DNA from 2 places in the Rhodopseudomonas sp. G2_2311 genome. Region 2 is predicted to be linked to the other one. Evidence: predicted binding sites of a transcription regulator. Region 2 holds the regulator's gene; the other holds the start of a gene.
The links. The regulator LexA, encoded in region 2, represses DNA repair genes until DNA is damaged. The targets are predictions, from matches to a motif close to TGTTCNNNNTGTGTTCNG.

Region 1 (5,650 bases), 220 kb from region 2:
GTCGAGGATGTGTTGGTCGCGAGCGTCCGAAGCGGGCGTTGCGGCGTCGTCGGAAGAGCTGGGCATCGCGTCCATCGCGCCTCTCATGTGGGACACGCTCAGCGCGTGGCCGGTTTGCCCTCTATCAGCTTTTTCAGGCCGTCACGGGCAGGTTTGCTATAGCCTTCATTGGCACCGGGAGCAGCCGAATCCTCGGTCTGCTGCTGGTCTTCTTCCGGCTTGTTCTTCTTGAACCGTTTCAAGATGGTATTTTCAGGGTCGTCCGGCAAGAGCGTCATCAGCCAATCACCGGTTCCTTGCAGAACCGTGCGCGACTTCGCGTTGGTGACCCACTCGGGACGCTGTTTGTCCGGCACCAGCCAGTTGAAGAACAGATACGCCACCACCACGATCAGCAGACCGCGGGCGAGACCGAACAGGAAGCCGAGGGTGCGATCGAGCGCGCCAATGCGCGAATCCAGGATCATGTCCGAGATCCGCACCGTGATGATCGACACGATGATCAAGGTGCCGAGGAAGACCCCGGCGATCACCACCACGGCGGCGACCGTCTCGGACGAGAAATAGGTCCGCGCCGTCGGCATCAGTTTTTGGAATGCGTACAGCGTCACCAGCGCGGCGGCGCCCCAGGCCGCGATCGACAGCACTTCGCGCATGAAGCCGCGCACCATCGCGAGCAGCCCCGACACCAACATCACCGCGAGAACAACGAGATCAAGGATGGTAATCGGCATCGGCAGGTCAGGTCCGCTCGGTCAGCACAACGGCGAATCGGCGTGCACGGGGTCGGCACAGGTGACGGTGGTATGGCACGCGGCGCAAGGCGAGAAAACCACCCCCGTCCGCCTCGCCACAGCAATGTTCCGCTGGGTTAAAGCTTGGTGGCCGGATACGTTCAGCTTGCGCGGGCGTTGTATAGCGGCGCGCTCCCGAAACGTCACGCCGCTTCAACCCTCCTGGCGCCGGAATCGCGCCGGTGTTGCATTTGAGGCAGCTTTCGTCCGCGGCGCACCATCGTCGTCACCCCGCCGTGTGCCGCGCGCAGCGATATCCGCCACCAGGCTGGAGAGGCTGCCGACGGATTGCAGCGTCAGCCCCGCATCGCTCGGCGCTTCGCCGCGGGTCTGTTCCGGCAGCACGGCGCGGGCGAAGCCAAGTTTGGCGGCCTCTTTCAGCCGCGCCGGGGTCTGCGCCACCGGGCGCACCGCGCCGGACAGCGAAATCTCGCCGAAATACACCGCATCGGTCGGCAGCGGCGCGTTCGCCAGCGACGACACCAGCGCCGCGGCCGCAGCCAGATCGGCGGCGGGCTCGTTGATGCGCAGGCCGCCGGCGACGTTGAAATAGACGTCGTAGCCACTCAGCTTGACGCCGCAATGCGCCTCGAGCACCGCGAGCACCATCGACAGCCGTGCCGAATCCCATCCGACCACCGCGCGCCGCGGCGTGCCGAGCGTCGAGGGGGCCACCAGTGCCTGTAATTCCACCAGCACCGGCCGTGTGCCTTCGATGCCGGCAAACACCGCTGTGCCCGGCGAGCCGAGGTCCCGCTCCGACAGAAACAGCTCCGACGGGTTGCTGACTTCGCGCAGGCCCAGGCCGGTCATTTCAAACACGCCGATCTCGTCGGTGGGGCCGAAGCGATTCTTGACCGAGCGCAGGATGCGGAACTGCTGCGAGCCTTCGCCTTCGAACGACAGCACTGCGTCGACCATGTGCTCGACCACGCGGGGGCCGGCGATCTGCCCGTCCTTGGTGACATGGCCGACCAGGATGATCGCCGCGCCGGTCTTCTTGGCGAAGCGGATCAGCGCCTGCGCCGAGGCGCGGACCTGGGTCACCGTGCCCGGTGCGGACTCCACCGTGTCGGTCCACATCGTCTGGATCGAGTCGATCACGATCAGCTTCGGCGTCGCGCCTTCGGACAGCGTTGCGATGATGTCCTCGACGGAGGTCTCGGCGGCGAGTTCGACAGGCGCTGAGGCGAGCCCGAGCCGTTCGGCGCGCAGCCGCACTTGGGCGATCGCTTCTTCGCCGGAGATGTAAACGGTGCGGTGACCGGCCTTGGCCATCAGGCTGGTCGCCTGCGTCAGCAGCGTCGACTTGCCAATGCCCGGATCGCCGCCGACCAGCAGCACCGAGCCGCGCACGAAGCCGCCGCCGGTGACGCGGTCGAGCTCAGCCATGCCGGAGGGCAGGCGGGGAGCGTCGTTGCTCTTGCCGGCCAGCGATTCCAGCTTGAACGTCCGGCCGCGTCGCTTGGCGCGGATCGACACCGGCACCGCGTTGTCACCGGCTTCCTCGACCAGCGTATTCCACTCGCCGCAAGCCTCGCACTTGCCCTGCCAGCGATTGAACGCCGCGCCGCAGTTCTGACAGACGAAGGAAGAGGAAGCTTTGGCCATGACGTCCACGTGGATGGGAAGAAAGCGCCCGACACCGAGACGGCCCGGCGACGGCTGAATATGTTCGCTTTTTGTTCCAGATGCAAGTCGCCGCGACCGAGTGAAGGCGATCGTCGGCCACCTTTCACAGGTTGCATTGACCTGGTGCTAACCCGCGGCCGCGATGATCCGCCGCGAACAGAGACGGGGCGAGGGACTGCGCGTGATGATCAAGGCTGCCGATGCCGCGCCGGGCGGCGGACCGACGCTTGGCTGGTGGGCCGCGGCGGCTGCGCTTCTCGTGGTGCTGCTGGTGCCGTTGCTGATGGTCGATGTGCCGCCGGTGCTCGACTATCCCAATCATCTGGCGCGCTACTTCGTGCTGGCGCATCCGGACGATCCTTTCCTGTCGGAGGTGTACGCGCCGCATTGGCGGATCCTGCCTAATCTCGGCATGGACGTGATCGGCGCGGCGCTGCTGAAAGTGTCGAGCGTTCACGTCGGCGGCCGCATCCTGCTGGCGCTCAGCCTGCTGATGCCGGTGATCGGTGCTATCGTGTATCACCGCGTGGTGTTCGGCCGGTTCTCGTATTGGTCGCTCGCCTCCGGCGCCGTCGCCTACAATGCAGTGTTCTTCCTCGGCTTCATGAACTTCCTGCTGTCGCTCGGCCTGGCGCTGATCGGCGCGGCCGCGTGGATCGCGCTGCGCCGGCGTAACCGCAACGTGGCAGCGGTGGTGATCGGCGCTACGTTCGCCGCTTTGACGTTCTTCTCGCACATCTTCGGTGTGGCGCTGTTTGCGCTTCTGATCGGCAGCGAAGAGATGGCGCGGATCGTGCGCGCCCGGCGAGATGGTGCGCCGGTGTTTCGCGAGACGACCGTCTCGGCACTGCTGCTGGCTCTCTCGCTCGCTCCGGCGGTTGCGCTTTATCTGGCGAGCCCGCTTTCCGAAGCGGGCGCCGGCGTCGGGCCATGGCGCGGCCTCGCCAAGCTGTGGGACCTGTTTGCGCCGGTGATGACGACCAGCGAAGTCGTGACGATGCTCAGCGTTGCAGCGTTGTTGATTACGCTGGGGCTGGCGATCCGCGGTGCGCGGCTGGCGCCGGCGTTGCCGCTGACTCTGCTGGTGCTGGCGGTGGGCTTTGTGATCGTGCCGGCGATGTATAAAGGCGGCAGCTTTCTCGACATCCGACTCGCGGTGATGGCGGCCGTGCTGCTGTTCGCCGGCATGCTGCCGCAGCTCTCGTCGCGCCGTGCTGCGGCGGTGGCGGCGCTGGTGATCGCGTTGATTGCCGGGCGCTCGGCCTATGTGGCGTACGACTGGTACGACCATCGCCACGATCTCGCCGAGCTGCGCGCTGCGATCGCGCATGTCGAGCCCGGCGAGCGGGTGCTGATGGCCCGCGGCCGCGAAGTCGATATCATTGCCTCGGCTCAGGCCGGACGCGCGCTGGCCCGCTACTTTCCGCTCGACAATCACGTCGGCGCGCTGCTGACGATCGAGCGGCGCGCGTTCTGGCCGCTGATGTTCGCCGACGCCACGCAGCAGCCACTGGTGGTGAAGCCGGCCTTCGCATCCTATGCGGCGCCGCTCTGCGAGCCGCTTGAGCTATCGTTGTTGATGGAGACGGCGTCGCTGCAGGTCGGGCAGGCGGGGCACCGCTGCAAGACGTATCTCGCCGACTGGCCACATCGCTTCGACGCGGTGCTGATGCTGGAGCCGCCGGCCACGGCGCCGTCGCCGGAACTGTCGCCGGTCTATCGAGGCAACTATGTCGCGCTGTATCGCGTGACGCCGCCGAAGGCCGAGCCCGGTTCCGCTGGCCGCGTTCATGCCGGTGAGCTAAGCTCACCGGTGCAATGACCCCGCGCCGTCACGATAGCGATTACGAACGCCGCAAGTGGCGTCAGGTCGCCGGCCATTTCGGCATGGGCGCGGCGTTCGGCGCGCTGTTCGCCGGCATCGTGCTGTTCAATAATTACTTCGGTCTGTCGAGCGTGATCGCCACCAGCGAGGCGCCGACCCTGGTGCGGATCATCTTCGTGGTCGGCGTCGCCGGATCATTCGCCTTCATGGCGGCGATCACCGGCTTTCTGTTTCTGGTCCACGAGGATTGAAAAGTTAAGCGAGGCCCATCCGCCCTTGCGAGCGAAGCGAAGCAATCCAGCGCAGTGCACTGGGCTGGATTGCTTCGTCGCTTCGCTCCTCGCAATGACGGGGAGAGTTTGTCATTGAAACGCGGCCTCAGCTCGCCGGTGCCACCGGCTCGACCGCTGCCGGTTCGGCCGCCGGCTTGGCGTCGCCGCCTTTGTAGATCCGGGTGTAGCGCCGGCCGAGGCTGGTCAGCACTTCGTAGCCGATCGTCCCGAAGTGATGGCCGAGTTCGTCGACGGTGATGCCGTCGCCGATCAGGGTCGCCATCATGCCGCGGCGCGCGGCGTTGGCGGGCAGGTCGGTGACGTCGACCGCGAGCAGGTCCATCGAGATCCGGCCGGCGATCGGACAGCGCTGGCCGGCGATGATCACGTCGGCGCCGCGGGTGCCGTCGCTCGAACCGGCGGCGCGGAAGTAACCGTCCGCATAGCCGGCCGACACCACCGCGATCTTGCTCGGGCGCCGTGCGCTCCAGGTCGCGCCGTAGCCGACGGTGTCGCCGCGCTCGACGCTGCGGACCTGGACGATCCGCGCTTTCAGATCGACCACCGGCTGCATCGGATTGTCGGCTTCCGGCGTAGGATTGATGCCGTACAGCGCCGCGCCGGGGCGGACCAGATCGAACGCGAACTGCGGACCTCGGAAGATGCCCGACGATGCCGACAGCGACGCCGGCACGCCGGCGAACTGACCGGCGATCTCGCGAAATGCCGCGGCCTGCTTGGCATTGAGCTGATGGTTGACGAGATCGGCGCAGGCGAGGTGGCTGATCACCAGTGTGATGCCATGGTCACCGGCGATGATGCGCGGCACGATGCCTTGCGCCTCGACGACGGTCAGGCCGAGCCGGCTCATGCCGGTGTCGATGTGGAGCGCCGCACCGCCGCGCCAGCCGGTGCGGCGGCAGAACACGTCCCATTCGGCGAGTTCGTACAGATCACCGATTACGGGCTGGCAGTTCAGCTTGGCGAATTCGTCGCCGGAGTTCGGGAAGAACCCATCGAGCACGTACAGCGTCGCCTCGGGGGCGGCTTCGCGCACGACGCGTGCTTCGCTCAGCGTGGCGACAAAGAAGGTCTTGCAGCCGGCCGCGAGCAGCGCCTTGGTGACG
Region 2 (5,650 bases):
TACTTCGCTGCCGATCACGAGCCGGTTGCCTGGGTGGCGGCAGCGACTGCGGCGGTGTTCGGAAGCGCGGCTATCCTGCTGCGGCGCAGCCGGGCCTTCGCACCGGTCCTGTTGCTGGCGGCCGTAGTGGCAGGCTTTGCGACGGCGTCGCTGAAAGCTGCGCGGATCGCGCATCCGGTGCTGGCCGCGCCGGTGTTCGCAGCGGAGCTGCGGGGCTTTGTCGAAATCCGCGAGGAGCGCGAGCGCACCGATCGCTTCGTTCTGCGTGTGACGCAGATGCAGGCGGCGCGGGCACCATCGCTGGAGCGGGTGCGGCTGTCGGTGAAGAAGGGAACGGCGCCTGCGGTCGGCAGCTTCGTGACGCTGAAGGCGCGGCTGCAGCCGCCGCTTCAGCCGCTGCGACCGGGCAGCTACGACTCCGCGCGTGACCTGTACTTCCAGGGCATCGCCGCGTCCGGCTTCGCGCTCGGTGCAATTACCACCGCCGAGCCGCCGCAGGATGGCGGCTGGCGCTTGCGCTACGCCGCGGTGATGCAGGGCCTGCGCGATGCGATCGACGCCCGGATCCGCGCGTCGCTGGGGGGCGATCCGCGCGCGATCGCCACCGCGCTGCTCACAGGTAAGCGAGACGCGATCTCGACCCCGGTGAACGACGCGATGTTCATCTCCGGTCTCGGTCACGTGCTGTCGATCTCCGGTTATCACATGGCGGTGGTGGCCGGCGTGGTGTTCTTCGCGCTCCGCGCCCTGCTGGCGCTGATCCCGCGGCTGACCGTGACGTTTCCGATCAAGAAGGTCGCAGCCGCGATCGCGCTGCTCGCCGCGGCCTTCTATCTGGCGCTGTCGGGCGCGGAAGTCGCGACCCAGCGCAGCTTTCTGATGACCGCGGTGGTGCTGATCGCCGTGATGGTCGACCGCCGTGCGATCACGTTTCGGACGCTGGCGCTGGCCGCACTGGTCGTGCTGCTGATCGCGCCGGAGGCGTTGGTGCATCCGAGCTTCCAGATGTCGTTCGCGGCCACACTCGGCCTGGTGGCGCTGGTACAGATCGGCATGCCGGCGCTGTTCGCGCAGGCCGATAGTTCGACCGCGGCGCGGGTGGCGCTGTGGGGCGGGCGGGAGATTGCACTGCTGGCGCTGGCTTCGCTGGTCGCCGGCTTCGCGACGATGCCGTACGCGGCCTATCACTTCCACCGCATCACGCCCTATGGCGTGCTCAGCAATCTGGCGGCCATGCCGGTGGTGTCGGCGATCGTGATGCCGGCGGGGCTGCTCGGGCTCTCGGCGATGCCGTTCGGGCTCGATGCGCCGTTCTGGCGGATCATGGAACTCGGGATCGAGTGGATGATTCTGGTCGCCCAATGGGTGGCGTCGCTGCCCGGCGCGGTCGGCCGCGTCACAGCGTTCGGTAGCGGCCCATTGCTCGTCGCCTCGCTCGGTATCGTGATGCTCGGGCTGCTCCGCTCGCCGCTGCGCTGGGGCGGGGCGCTCGGCGTTGTTGCTGCGGTTGCCTGGGCGGCGCTGACGCCGCAGCCGGAGGTGCTGATTGCCGGCGACGGCAGGCAGGTCGCGGTGCGCGGCGCCGACGGCCGGCTGCGCCTGATGCAGGGCGGCGCAGATAGCTTTCGGCTGAAGGAGTGGCTTGCCGCCGATGCCGATTCCCGCGCCGCGGATGCAGCGTCGCTGCGCGCCGGCGTCTCCTGCGATCTGGACGGCTGTGTCACGCCGCTCGCCGACGGACGGCTGGTGGCACTGTCGCTCCGGCCCGACGGGTTCGCCGACGATTGCGCCCGTGCGGTGCTGATCGTCACCGCCGGCCAGCCGCCGCCGGATTGTGCCGCACGGGTGATCGGCCGGGACGAATTGCAGGCGAATGGCGCGCTGGCGCTGCGGCGGAGCGGAAATGATCCAGGGCTGTTCGTGGCGGAGGCCGCCCGACCTCGCGGCCAGAGCCGGCCTTGGGCTCCAGCGGCCGCGACGGACGCGGCTATCTCGACCGAACCTTCAAGCCGTCGCCGTGCGCCGATCGACGCAACGCCGGCTCCGCAGGACCAAGTGGGCGACGAGTAGGGCGCAAAGGCCCGCACGCCGACGACAGAGCGGGCGACCAGCTCTGTCCGCTGCGCGCCTCAATACTTGCGGTACAGCCCGATCAGCTTGCCCTGGATGCGGACGCGGTTCGGCGGCAGGATCCGCACCTCATAGGCGGCGTTGGCCGGCTCCAGCGCGATCGAGGCGCCGCGGCGGCGGAAGCGCTTCAGCGTGGCTTCCTCTTCGTCGATCAGCGCCACCACGATGTCGCCGGTGTCGGCGATGTCGTTCTTCTGGATCAGCGCCATGTCGCCATCGAGGATGCCGGCTTCGACCATCGAGTCGCCGCGCACTTCCAGCGCGTAGTGTTCGCCGCTGCCGAGCATGTCGGCCGGCACGCTGATGGTGTGGCTGCGGCTTTGCAAGGCTTCGATCGGCGTACCGGCCGCAATCCGGCCCATCACCGGCACCGCGACGCTGCCGCGATCGTGGTCATCCTCGGCGGGCGCCGGGCTCGGCGGCCGCACCTTGCCGAGATTGCCTTCGATCACGCTCGGAGTGAAACCGCGGCGGCTGTTGCCGGGCATCCCGCCGGTATCGGGCAGCTTGATGACTTCGATCGCGCGGGCGCGGTTGGGCAGCCGCCGGATGAAGCCGCGCTCTTCCAGCGCGGTGATCAGGCGATGAATGCCGGACTTGGAACGGAGGTCGAGCGCATCCTTCATCTCGTCGAAGGACGGCGGCACGCCGGCTTCCTTCAGTCGCTCGTTGATGAATTTCAACAGCTCAAACTGCTTGCGGGTCAGCATCGGCAAATCCCCAGTCGGCGATGATGTGCCGGTTCGAGGTGCGTTTCGGTTCGGGCCACGAGCCCTTGTGAGAGCGTCATCGTCGCCGAATCTCGAAAACAAATCATGAACGAACACTATCTGTTCGGGGTGTGTTCCGCAACCTCTTAATCGAAATCTAGGATTTTCACGGGTCGCTATAGCGGGAGCTTAAGGATGACGCAGGGTGAACCGGCCGGTGCCGCCGGCGCAAAAGCCGGGCGCACGATCAGCGCTTCCGCGGTCGCCAGCCGTGCCAGCAGCGACGAATCCTGGCTGTCGACCGGAGTGGCGATCTGCCGTCCGGTTTGGTCGCGTGACAGCGTCGCGCGCAGATAGTCTTCGCGCTGATCGTTGGCGGGAAGGTCCGCGCCGAGCAGCGCCGGTTCGCGGACATGCCTTGGCTCGCTCATGCCGCACAGCGCGCGGATCAGCGGCACCATGAACAGCACCGCGCAGACGTAGGACGACACCGGATTGCCGGGCAGGCCGATCACCCGCATCGGGCCGAGATGGCCGTGCATCATCGGCTTGCCCGGGCGCATCGCGATCTTCCAGAACGCGATCGTGGTGCCTTCGGCTTCCAGCGCGCCCTTGACTAGATCGTGGTCGCCGGCCGATGCGCCGCCGGTGGTGACGAGCAGATCGACGCCGAGATCGCGCGCCTGCCGGATCGCGGCCTGGGTCGCGTCCAGCGTGTCGGCGGCGATGCCGAGGTCGATCACATCGGCGCCTTCGGCGCGCGCCAGCGCGCGCAGCGCGTAGCCGTTGGAATAGACGATCTGGCCGGGAGCGGGCGTCGTGCCCGGCATCACCAGCTCATCGCCGGTGGCGAGCATCGCCAGCCGCGGGCGGCGATGCACCGGCAGCGCCGCGTGGTTCATGCCGGCCGCGAGCGCGAGGTCGCGGTCGCTGAGCCGGTGGCCCTGGCGCAGCAGCACCTGGGCTTCCATGAAATCAATTCCGGCCGGGCGGATGTGACGGCCGGGTTTGACGGCTTCGTTGACGGTGACGCGGTCGCCGTCGCGCACGGTGTCTTCCTGGATCACCACGGCGTCCGAGCCTTCCGGCACCACGCCGCCGGTGAAGATGCGCAGCGCTTCGCCTGGGCCGATGCCGATCGTCGCGGGGCGGCCGGCCGCGATCTCGCCGATCACCCGGAGCGTTGCCGGTGTCGCCGCCACGTCCGCAGCGCGCACCGCGTAGCCGTCCATTGCCGACATCGCCTGCGGCGGCTGGGTCCGCAGCGCTGCGAGATCGCGCGCCAGCACGCGGCGGTGAGCGTCCTCGATCGCGACCAGCTCGGTGTCGAGCCCGTGCGCACCAGCCAGCACCGCGGCCAGCGCGTCGTCGACCGGCATCAGAGCCATCGGGCTTCTCCCTCGCAGGCAAGTTGAAATCGAACCGTCATGATCCGGCTTTAGGTGGCGCGCAGCGCCCGCGCAAGATGCGCCCGGCGTCGGCGGTGAGCGCGGCGTCCCGCCGCGTCGGCCTAAATCATTATTGTCGAACCGTCGTCTTCGCCTGTACGACCGGTTCCAGGCATCGAGCGGACGTGGAGCGGGCAGATGGAAGATTTCCCGAAATGGTTCCTGCGGATCATGGTCGTGGTCGGCATCATCGCGTTCGGCTCGGTGTATTGGATGCGCCACGACTGGAGCAAAGGCTGGGCGCCGTCATTTAACGCCGGTGACTACGGCCCGCCGTCCGCATCCGCGCCTGAGCCTGCAGCGGCACCTGTAGCAGCGCCGGCCGCGGCTCCGAGCGAAGCCGCACGGCCTGCGGCAGCGCCGAGCGCACAGGCGAGCCGTGCGTCCACGCCGTGCCAGCCGATCGGCCGCACCGCCAAGGGCGAGCTGGTGTACTCGATGGATTGCCGGGCGCTGCCGGCGCAGTAGCGAACGGTCGCGGCGTTGCGCGCGAGCGCACGCCGCCGTGCTTCTGAAGCGCTAATCGATGATCTCGGCGCCTTCGGCGCTGAGGCGGGCGAGACCGTCCTTCATCTGCTGCACGCGCTCCTGCGAGTGGCCCTGCCACTTGGTCACTTCGGCGACGATGCGCAGCGGGTGCTTCGAGCGATAGGACAGCGTCGGGTTGCCGGGAAATTTCTTGTCGGTGAGATTGGGATCGTCTTCGAACGGGCCGGTCGGTTCGACCACATAAATCCGCTGCGGCGCATCGCCGGCGGCGAGCTCGGCGCCCCAGATCGCAGCGTCCAGCGTGCCGGAGAAATACACCCAGGACAGCGGCGCGACGGTGGTGAAGTTGGACTGGTAGCCGACCACGATCAGCTCGCCGGGACCGAGATCGGCCCGTGTCCCGTGGAAGAACTGACGCACGAACATGCTGGCCGCTGCGGACATGAGGGGCGCGCTCCGGTGTGACTGAACCGACGACAACGACGTCGGTGCGTGTCGGGTTCATCAGCCTCGAGGCTGATACCGCGCGTGCCGCGGTTTCCTTCGCCCCGGCTCACGACGAAGTCGGGCCGGGCGGAAGAGACTTGTCCTAAGTCGTTGCCGGCGCTGGGCCGCCGTCGTCGGCCTTGATCATCACCGGCAGATAGACGCTGGCGAATTCCGGCGGCAGGCGGCGCGGGCGGCCGCTGCTCAGTTCGATGCACACCAGTTGCCAACGCCCGCGCATGATGGTGGCGCCGTCGCGCAGGCGGATCAGCTGGAAGCGGCGTTCCATCACCAGCTTGCCGTCGCTGCCATAGATCCAGGTTCCAAGCAGCAACTCGTCGCCCAAATGGCTCGGCAGCAGGTAGTCGTATTCGCCGCGCCGGATCG

Region 1: a site for LexA is predicted at 2,467-2,484, ahead of radA (DNA repair protein RadA). Genes of this name have one in related genera too.

The regions. Positions count from the first base shown of each region.
Region 1 is NZ_JAZDRK010000001.1:602,267-607,916, reverse strand. Features, by position in the region: gene purF (amidophosphoribosyltransferase) at 1-75, opposite strand, end outside; gene VRZ08_RS02900 (CvpA family protein) at 99-734, opposite strand; gene radA (DNA repair protein RadA) at 948-2,405, opposite strand; gene VRZ08_RS02890 (hypothetical protein) at 2,611-4,248, shown strand; gene VRZ08_RS02885 (hypothetical protein) at 4,245-4,502, shown strand; gene alr (alanine racemase) at 4,630-5,650, opposite strand, start outside.
Region 2 is NZ_JAZDRK010000001.1:387,240-392,889, reverse strand. Features, by position in the region: gene VRZ08_RS01950 (ComEC/Rec2 family competence protein) at 1-2,070, shown strand, start outside; gene lexA (transcriptional repressor LexA) at 2,130-2,840, opposite strand; gene glp (gephyrin-like molybdotransferase Glp) at 3,017-4,228, opposite strand; gene VRZ08_RS01935 (hypothetical protein) at 4,427-4,756, shown strand; gene arr (NAD(+)--rifampin ADP-ribosyltransferase) at 4,808-5,221, opposite strand; gene VRZ08_RS01925 (acyl-CoA thioesterase) at 5,367-5,650, opposite strand, start outside.